3 regions of the Tardiphaga sp. 42S5 genome follow, and region 1 is predicted to be linked to each of the others. Evidence: predicted binding sites of a transcription regulator. Region 1 holds the regulator's gene; each other region holds the start of a gene.
The links. The regulator LexA, encoded in region 1, represses DNA repair genes until DNA is damaged. The targets are predictions, from matches to a motif close to TGTTCNNNNTGTGTTCNG.

Region 1 (3,279 bases):
CCTGCTCCGGTGGTGGCGCAGTTCCTGCGCGAAAACCGCATCGTGCCGGAGAAGAACGATCTCAACTCGCTGCTCTTCCTGCTGACACCCGGCGTGGAAGCCAGCAAGGCCGGCACGCTGATATCGGGCCTCGTCGCCTTCAAGAAGCTTCATGACGACAACGCCCTGCTCGAAGACGTCATCCCGGAATTCGCACGGCGCAGGCCCGCGCGTTACGCGGGCATACGCCTGCGGGATCTATGCGGCGACATGCACCGGTTCTTCCGCGAGGCCAATGTGAGCGAACTTCAGACCAGGCAATTCTCCGCTGACCATCTGCCGGAGATTGCCATGTCACCCCATGATGCCGCGCGCTGTCTGGTGCGCAACGACGTCGATTACCTCCCGATCGATGAGATCTTCGGGCGCGTCGCGACGACGCCGTTCGTGGTCTACCCGCCCGGCATCGCCACGATCGTCCCCGGAGAACGGCTCACCGAACGGTCAAAGCCGATGATCGATTATCTCAGGATGTTCGAGACCTGCTTCAACACCTTCCCGGGCTTCGACGTCGAAATCCAGGGCATCTACCGCAAGGTCGACGCCAATGGCCGGATCCGACTTTACACTTACGTGGTCTCCGAATAGGGAGCACGTAAGGAGCCTGATTTGCCAACGGAACTCGAACAGCCGGTCGTCATCCGACCATCACGCGACACCGACGTCGATGCCATGCTGGCGATCTATCGCCGGCACATCCGGCAAGGCGTCGAGGAAGGCGTCAGCGACGCCGACACGCCGCAGCCCGACGATCTCAGAGACCGGCGCAAGAACCTGCGCAGCAAACGGTTCCCGCATCTCGTCGCCACGCAAGGCGGCGAGGTCGTCGGCTATGCCTATGTGGTGCTGTTCCGCAAGCGACCGGCCTATCGCTACACGGTCAAGCATTCGATCTATATCCACCACGGACATGTCGGCCGGGGCATCGGCCGGCTGTTGATGCGCGAGTTGATCGATGTCTGCGCGGCGGCCGGCTTCCGGCAGATCATCGGCTATATCGATGCCGACAACACGGCCTCGCTCGGCTTGCATGAGAGCTTCGGCTTTGCCCGCGTCGGCTTGCTGCCCGGCGTCGCCTATCGCTCCGGCCGCTGGGCCGACACGATCATGGTTCAGCGCTCGCTGGCGACCGGCTCCACGACTCCGCCGCCGCCCATTGGGCGCGTGACGTCCGCGTAGCCCAAGCGACCGCGGAAGCATTTTCCATGTCCGTCGAGGATCGACGACTGGTGAGGAACAGCCTCCTCAAACCTCGCTCAACGTGCGTTCTGTTGACGGCAAATTAAGCATTGCAGAACACATATGGAACATATAGTGTTCGTTCATGATTTGTTTCGAGATTCTGTGGCTTTGAGTAGTTTGAGAGTGCCCGAACTCGCGCAACCGATCTTCGAACGATCGTCTCTGGATTGAGGCTCACCGTTCGAAGGCCCTTTGAAACGCACGCGGCGGCCGACACCGTCAACTGAGGATGGCTTCAGATGCTCACGCGCAAACAATACGAACTCCTGCGATTCATCGATCAACGGCTGAAGGAAGCCGGCGTCCCACCGTCCTTCGACGAGATGAAGGATGCGCTCGACCTGCGCTCGAAGTCCGGCATCCATCGTCTGATCACGGCGCTGGAAGAACGCGGCTTCATACGCCGTCTGCCCAACCGCGCCCGTGCCATCGAAGTCATCAAGCTGCCAGAGCTCGGCGCGCCGGTCACCGGCGGCACCGGGCGCCGCGGCTTCACGCCCAGCGTCATCGAAGGCACGCTTGGCAAGGTGCGTTCGGCCGCCAGCATCGCCAGCAACAGCGGTGATGATGACAATGGCCGCACGGTTGCTATCCCGGTCATGGGCCGGATCGCGGCCGGTACGCCGATCGAGGCGCTGCAGACCCGTAGCCACACCATCAGCATGCCCGCCGACATGCTCGGTTCCGGCGAACATTACGCGCTCGAAGTGCGCGGCGATTCCATGCAGGACGCCGGCATTCTCGACGGCGACACCGTGCTGATCCAGCGCAACGAGAGCGCCGACACCGGCGACATCGTGGTGGCCCTGATCGACGACGAGGAAGCCACGTTGAAGCGCTTCCGCCGCCGCGGCGCGTCGATCGCGCTGGAGCCTGCGAATGACGCCTACGAGGTCCGTATCCTGCCACCCAACCGGGTGCGCATTCAGGGCAAGCTGATCGGCCTGTATCGCCGCTACTGAGATTTGCGCCTCGGCGGATTACTGATCTTCGGGTTGAAGATCGGTTTCCGCCGGCGTCGCATCCACCGGCCGGTTTTGCGGTGGACGACTGTTCTGGATCAGATCTTGCTGGGGCTCATCGGGAATTGCGCGCGACCACGGACGGTCCAGGCCCCGTGGCCGCACGGCATCGATGGTAAAGCCGTTTGCGGTTCGCTGCAGGCTCACCGCACCATTTCGTTGCAAGCGATCCTGATCGATCACCAGCGCCCTGCAATCCCTCGGCGATTGTCTCGTCGTGACGATCAGCGCCGCTTTCTCGCAATCATCTGTGAAGGCGTCCGGCTGTAAAACCAGCGCCACCAAAGCGCCATCGGCCAGCGGCGTGATGCATCCGTCGCGGTCGCAGGACACACCGTGGCTGACGGAGGCATCGGTCGGCAGACGCGCATCGGCATCGCCGGCGAGCCACTCTTTCAGCAGAAATGTATCCTTGGCGCTGCGCATCACGTGGAGATGCCCGTCCCTGCTCCGCACCGCGACACTGTGACCATCACCCGAGATCAGGACATCCGGCTGCTTCACCAGCAACGCCCAGACAATCGAGAGCACCAGCACGCCAGCCCCCGCGAAGCGCAACGGCGTGCGCAGCAATCCGAGCACGATGATGCCGATACTGGCTGATATCAGCGGTCCGATGCCAAAGGCCGGCATCCGGCCGATGGCGCCGGGCAAGGCTGCCACCCATTGCGTGACCACAATCATCCACTGGATGCCGACATCCATCAGCCGCCAGAACACACCGTCAAAGCCGAACGGCATGGCCACCAAACCGAGAATGCCCGCCGGCATCACCAGCGCCGAGACCACCGGCATCGCCAGGAGATTGGCGACAACGCCATAAGGCGTGACGCGATGGAAATGAAACGCGGCATAGGGCGTGGTGGCGAGGCCCGCGACCAGCGAAGCCAGTACGAGCATCGCGATCTCGCGTCCGCCCCATAGCGCCACGCGCGCGGTCGCGGAATGATCGGGCGAGGCAAACAGCGCGGGCATG
Region 2 (3,279 bases), 100 kb from region 1:
TGGCGTGTCGTCCCGCAACGACGAGCACACCGTCAAGGCTGGCCTGAACTACCGCTTCAACTGGGGTGGCCCGGTTGTTGCGAAGTACTGAGCTTCGCGCCTGATTTCAGGCTCGTGACTACGGAAAGGCCGGCGGAAACGCCGGCCTTTTTCGTTTGGCTGGAAGCCCGGATTCCGGAGAGATAGGAGCTAACCCATCACCTGCGGTTGAATGCTACCCACGACTGTATCTCGCGAATTTTCACGCAACTATTGCGTTTGTTTTTCTCCGTTGCAAGGAAGATACAGCCTGATCGTCTGAATCGCGCTAGAGTTGAAACACTCACAAGGGGAGCATGCCATGAAGAAAATTCTGCTCGCATTCGCCGCCTTCGTTGTTCTCGGCTCGGCAACGTCCGCTTCTGCGGCCGATCTCGCTGCACGGCCCTACACCAAGGCGCCTCCGATGATCGCCGTCGTCTATGACTGGACCGGTTTCTATATCGGCGGCAACGGCGGTTGGGGAACGAGCCGCAAATGCTGGGACACGACCCAGGTTCTCGGTGTCGCGCTGGCCTTCAGCGAGGGATGCCATGACGCAAGCGGCGGCACGGCTGGCGGTCAGATCGGCTATCGCTGGCAGAGCGCCGCTTGGGTGTTCGGTCTGGAAGCACAGGGCAACTGGGCAGACTTCAAGGGCTCGAATGTCAGCCAGCTCGTACTCGGTACGACCGGCAACCGGTCCAAGATCGAGGCCTTCGGCCTGTTCACCGGCCAGATCGGTTACGCCTGGAACAACACCCTTCTTTACGTGAAGGGCGGCGCTGCCGTTACGAGCGACAAGTATCAGGGCTACACTGTGGGAACCAATGTCGTATTCGATAACGCCAAGGAAACCCGCTGGGGCGGTACGGTTGGCGTTGGCCTGGAATATGGCTTCACGCCAAACTGGTCCTTTGCGGTCGAATACGACCATCTGTTCATGGAGACCAGCAGCAACAGCTTCACCGCTGTGACACTTCCTGTGACTTCGCGCATCGATCGCATCAGCCAGGACGTCGACGTCGTCACCGCCCGCATCAACTACAAGTGGGGCGGGCCTGTCATCGCCAAGTACTAAGACAAGTACTGAGAACTGCGACCGCCTTGCCTCATTCCGACAAACTTGGCCCGGCCTCGCGCCGGGCTTTTTGCTGGCACCTCGCTCAGACCTGATGCGCTCTCGATTGGCAGTCCACTCGCATGAGCCCGATACCGGAAGGCGTGTCCTCCGCAGGCCGTTCGATTTGCAGCCTTGCCTCGCAACCCCTCCGCCAACAAACCGTTGATCGTTGCTGCGGAGCACTGGAAATCCGCTCTCGTTCTTCCTATGTTCCGATCATATTCAATCGGCGTTCGATCCCGGCCCGGCCGGCGATGCGCGCCCGGATGTGCGCGCCTGACGCGTCGGGGAATTGCCTGTTATGGACGAGATCATCAAGGCGAAGCGGCAGCAGGCCGCCGCGAACATGCGCAGCATCACCATCCGCGGCGCCCGCGAGCACAATCTCAAGAATGTCGACCTGACGATCCCGCGCGACAAGCTGGTGGTGTTCACCGGCCTGTCCGGCTCCGGCAAATCGTCCCTCGCCTTCGATACGATCTATGCCGAAGGCCAGCGCCGCTATGTGGAGTCGCTGTCGGCTTACGCCCGGCAGTTCCTTGAAATGATGCAGAAGCCGGACGTCGACCAGATCGACGGCCTGTCGCCGGCCATCTCCATCGAGCAGAAGACCACCTCGAAGAACCCACGCTCGACGGTCGGCACCGTCACCGAGATTTACGATTACATGCGCCTGCTCTGGGCACGCGTCGGCATTCCCTATTCGCCGGCGACGGGCCTGCCGATCGAGAGCCAGACGGTGTCGATGATGGTCGACCGCGTGCTGGCGCTGCCGGAAGGCACGCGGCTGTATCTGCTGGCGCCGGTGGTGCGCGGCCGCAAGGGCGAGTATCGCAAGGAGCTGGCCGAATATCTCAAGAAGGGTTTTCAGCGCGTCAAGATCGACGGTACCTTCCATGAACTCGCCGAAGCGCCCGTACTCGACAAGAAGTTTCCGCATGACATCGACGTCGTCGTCGATCGCATCGTTGTCAGGCCGGATATCGGCCAGCGCCTCGCGGAAAGTTTCGAAACGGCACTGAAGCTCGCCGAAGGTCTTGCGGTCATCGAATATGCGGACGCGCCTGCCGCTCCCGCGGAAGACAAGAAGTCCGACAAGAAGGTCGCGAAGATCCACGACAAGACCGGCGCTGAGCGGATTTTGTTCTCCGAAAAATTCGCCTGCCCGGTGTCCGGCTTCACCATTCCGGAGATCGAACCCAGACTGTTTTCGTTCAACAACCCCTATGGTGCCTGTCCGAAATGCGGCGGCCTCGGTGTCGAGCAGACCATCGATGCCGATCTGGTCATTCCCGACAAGGAGCTGACGCTGCGCAAGGGCGCCATCGCGCCATGGGCGAAGTCGTCGTCGCCCTATTACGTGCAGACGCTGACGGCGCTCGGCAAGTTCTACAAGTTCACCCTCGACACCAAGTGGAAGGACCTGCCGAAGAAGACGCAGAACGCCATCCTGCACGGCTCAGGCGATGACGAGATCAAGTTCTCCTATGAAGACGGCGTGCGCTCCTATGACACCAAGAAGCCGTTCGAGGGCGTCGTCACCAATATCGACCGCCGCTTCCGCGAGACCGAGAGCGAATGGGCGCGCGAGGAGCTCGGCAAGTATTTCTCCGACGTGCCCTGCGATGCCTGCGAGGGCTATCGGCTGAAGCCCGAAGCGCTCAGTGTGAAGATCGGTGGCAAGCATATCGGCAACATTTCGGAAATGTCGGTGCGCAAGGCCGGCGACTGGTTCGAGACCGTGCCGGACCTGCTCAACAAGCAGCAGAACGAGATCGCCGTCCGCATCCTCAAGGAGATCCGCGAGCGTCTCTCCTTCCTGCTCGATGTCGGCCTCAACTATCTCACGCTGGCGCGCTCCTCCGGCACGCTGTCCGGCGGCGAAAGCCAACGTATTCGCCTCGCGTCACAGATCGGCTCGGGCCTGACCGGCGTGCTCTATGTGCTCGACGAGCCGTCAATCGGCCTGCATCAGCGCGACAATGCGCGGCTGCTGGATACGCTGCGGCGGCTGCGCGATCTCGGCAATACCGTGATCGTGGTCGAGCATGACGAGGACGCCGTGATCGCCGCCGATTATGTCGTCGACGTCGGCCCCGGCGCCGGCACCCATGGCGGCAACATCGTCGCCCAGGGCA
Region 3 (3,279 bases), 500 kb from region 1:
GTCGCGGTGGCGCAGCGCCCAGGCGAGCTTTGGATCCATGTCCAGCGACAGCATGCCGTCATTGTCATCGACGATCTCGTCGGCGTCGAAGCCGTAGAAGCGCATCAACCAGTCAGCCTGATACAGCCGATGCTCGCGGATCAGCGGCGGGGCGCGCAGCGGCAGTGCGCGGCTGGCATCGGGGATCGGGCTGAAGGCGGAGTAATAGACGCGCTTCAGATTGTAGGACCCGTACAGATTAGCCGAGGTCCGGATGATGGTTGAATCATTGGCGCTGTCGGCGCCGACGATCATCTGCGTGCTCTGGCCGGCCGGCGCAAAACGCGGCCCGACTTTGCCGCGCGGCGTCGGCTTGCGTCCTTCGCGGGCTTCATCGAGTTTCAACCGCAATCGACCCATGGTGCGACGAATGGCACGGACGTCTTTCTCCGGCGCCAGCTTTGCCAGGCTGTCTTCCTCGGGCACCTCGATATTGATGGAGAGGCGGTCGGCATATTTGCCGGCCTCGGTGATCAGCGCGTCGTCGGCTTCCGGAATGGTCTTGAGATGGATATAGCCGCGGAAATGATGCTCCTCGCGCAGTTTCCGCGCGACGGCGACAACCTGTTCCATCGTGTAATCGGCGCTGCGGATGATGCCCGAGGAAAGAAACAGTCCCTCGATGTAATTGCGCCGGTAGAAATCCAGCGTCAGTTGCACCACTTCGTCGACGGTGAAGCGGGCGCGCGTCACATTGCTGGAGGCCCGGTTGACGCAATAAAGACAATCGTAATTGCAGGCATTGGTGAGCAGGATCTTCAGCAGCGAGATGCAACGGCCGTCCGGCGCATAGGAATGACAGATCCCCATGCCTGCGTCGGTCGAGCCGATGCCTTTGCCGTCGCGGGAGTCCCGTTTCTCGGTACCGCTGGACGCACAGGACGCGTCGTATTTCGCGGCATCCGCCAGGATCTCCAGCTTGCGCTTCACGTCCATGTTCAAAAATCCCTTTGATTTCAAATGCTAAAAAAGTGGCTGATGATCCCGATTGACTCGGCTTGCCATCTTAGCTTTATATTAGAACATATCATGAACAAACGGGCCGGCAATGGGTTCACTAAAAACCCGTGATGGCAAAACAATTTCGAGGAGCGGCGCATGACCGGCGCGCGCATGACCACGCTCGCGCAATTGCGCGGCAGCATCGAACGCATCGAGACCCACAGCGATACCTATGCGCCGGATCGCGTGTCGCTCGGTCATGCCGAGGCGGACGCGGCGCTGCAAGGCGGCCTCGCGCGTGGCACCATGCATGAGGTGTTCGCCGAAGGCCGGCACAGCGCGGCGGCCACGGGCTTTGTCGCCGGCCTCGCGCACCGTGTCTCGGCAAAGCGGCCGCTGCTGTGGATCCGGCAGGATTTCTCCGAACGCGAATGCGGTGCGCTGGCCATGAGCGGCTGGCGGGAACTCGGTCTCGATCCGCGCCTGCTGGTCACCGTGCGCGCGCCCGATGTCGAGACGGCATTGCGGACCACGGCTGATGCGCTGGCCTGCGACGCGCTGGGCAGCGTCGTGCTCGAGACTTGGGGCGACAGCAAACAGTTCGATCTCGTCGCCAGCCGCAAGCTCACGCTGGCGGCGCGCGGGTCGGGCGTCACGTGCCTGTTGCTGCGGACTGCAGGCGTTCCGGTCTCGAGTACGGCAGAGACGCGCTGGATCATCCGCTCCGCGCATTCGCCGCCATTCAGGCCCTGGCAATCATGGGGCGTGCCCATGCTCGACGTGCAACTGGTTCGAAATCGTCACGGCCCGAACGGGCAATGGATCATGGAATGGAAGTGTGATGAGTGCGTTTTCCGTGACACATCGGCGCATCCTCGGCCTGTGGCTGCCGCGCCTGCCAATCGATCGCATCAAACGTCAGCTCGCGCGCAACGGCGCGCCAGCTAATCTGCAAGCAAGTATTGTCGTCGCCAAGCAAAGCAATGCGCTGCAGATTTCCGCGCTGGACGATGCCGCGGCGAAGCTCGGCCTCGAACCAGGTCTGCCGCTCGCCAATGCCCGTGCGGTCTGTCCGGACATCCAGGTGTTCGATGCTGATCCTGTCGCCGATAAGCAGGTACTGACCGACATCGCCGATTGGTGCGACCGCTTCACACCGTTGGTGGCGCTGGATCTGCCGCATGGCCTGTTTCTCGACATCACCGGCTGTGCCCATCTGTTCGGTGGCGAGGCCGCACTGATGGAGCAGCTCTGCGCGGCGCTGTCGCGGCAGGGTTTTATTGTCAGTACAGCGATTGCGGGGACATCGACATGCGCGCGCACGCTCAGTCGATATGCACATGGCCGGATCATCGCCGCGGGCGAGGAGGCCAAGGCAGTGACGCCGCTACCGCTGTTCACGCTCGGCGCCGATGAGGCGATCATCCGTGGATTGCGCCGCGCCGGCTTGAAGACCATCGGCGATGTCGCCTCGCGCTCGCGCCCCGAAATCACCGCACGTTTCGGCGCGGAATTCACGACGCTGCTGGAACAGGCGCTGGGGCAAAGCGATGCACCGATCTCGCCGCGCAAGCCGCTGCCGGATTATATCGTCGAGCAACGTTTCGCCGAACCGATTGCCACCGATGGCGTGATTACGCTGACACTGGCCAAGCTGGCACGCACGCTGATCGATGCGATGGACAGGCAGGGCAAGGGCGCGCGGCGGCTGGAAGCGGCGTTCTTCCGCACCGACGGCGCGGTGCGGGTGATCACCGCGGAAACCGGTCAGCCGGTGACCAAGGGCGAGGTGATCGACCGGTTGTTTCGCGAGCGACTGGACGCGATTGCCGATCCGCTCGATCCCGGCTTCGGTTTCGATATGATCCGCCTGTCAGCCAGCCGCACGGAAATCGTCGTGCAGCAGCAGCGCGACCTCGATGCCAATGTTCACGCCAATGACGAACTGGCCGACCTGATCGACCGTATCGCAGCACGGATCGGGCCGCGACGTGTGTTGGTTTATCTGCCTGTCGAGAGCCACGTTCCCGAACGCGCGATGCTGGCGGTGCCGGCACAGCATCATCTGGCCGCCGCCATGCAGGCAGCATGGCCGCCGCGGGAAGACGAGCCGCCTTTGCGGCCGTTACGGTTGTTCGAGCAACCGGAGGTGATCGACGTCCCGCTCGCGGAATTTCCAGACAAACCGCCGAAGAAGTTCATCTGGCGACGGGTGTCCCACAATGTCGTTCATGTGGAAGGCCCGGAGCGTGTGTCGATGGAGTGGTGGCGTTCGCAGGAGGCGAAGCCCACGCGCGA

Region 2: uvrA (excinuclease ABC subunit UvrA) is a predicted target of LexA. The motif match lies at 1,339-1,356, and genes of this name have one in related genera.
Region 3: SFY93_RS15090 (ImuA family protein) is a predicted target of LexA. The motif match lies at 1,058-1,075, and genes of this name have one in related genera.

The regions. Positions count from the first base shown of each region.
Region 1 is NZ_CP139027.1:3,784,999-3,788,277, reverse strand. It holds gene SFY93_RS17515 (Orn/Lys/Arg family decarboxylase) at 1-627, shown strand, start outside; gene SFY93_RS17510 (GNAT family N-acetyltransferase) at 649-1,218, shown strand; gene lexA (transcriptional repressor LexA) at 1,521-2,243, shown strand; gene SFY93_RS17500 (ComEC/Rec2 family competence protein) at 2,262-3,279, opposite strand, start outside.
Region 2 is NZ_CP139027.1:3,885,992-3,889,270, reverse strand. It holds gene SFY93_RS18020 (outer membrane protein) at 1-91, shown strand, start outside; gene SFY93_RS18015 (outer membrane protein) at 341-1,099, shown strand; gene uvrA (excinuclease ABC subunit UvrA) at 1,443-3,279, shown strand, end outside.
Region 3 is NZ_CP139027.1:3,282,868-3,286,146, forward strand. It holds gene SFY93_RS15085 (putative DNA modification/repair radical SAM protein) at 1-975, opposite strand, end outside; gene SFY93_RS15090 (ImuA family protein) at 1,138-1,929, shown strand; gene SFY93_RS15095 (Y-family DNA polymerase) at 1,823-3,279, shown strand, end outside.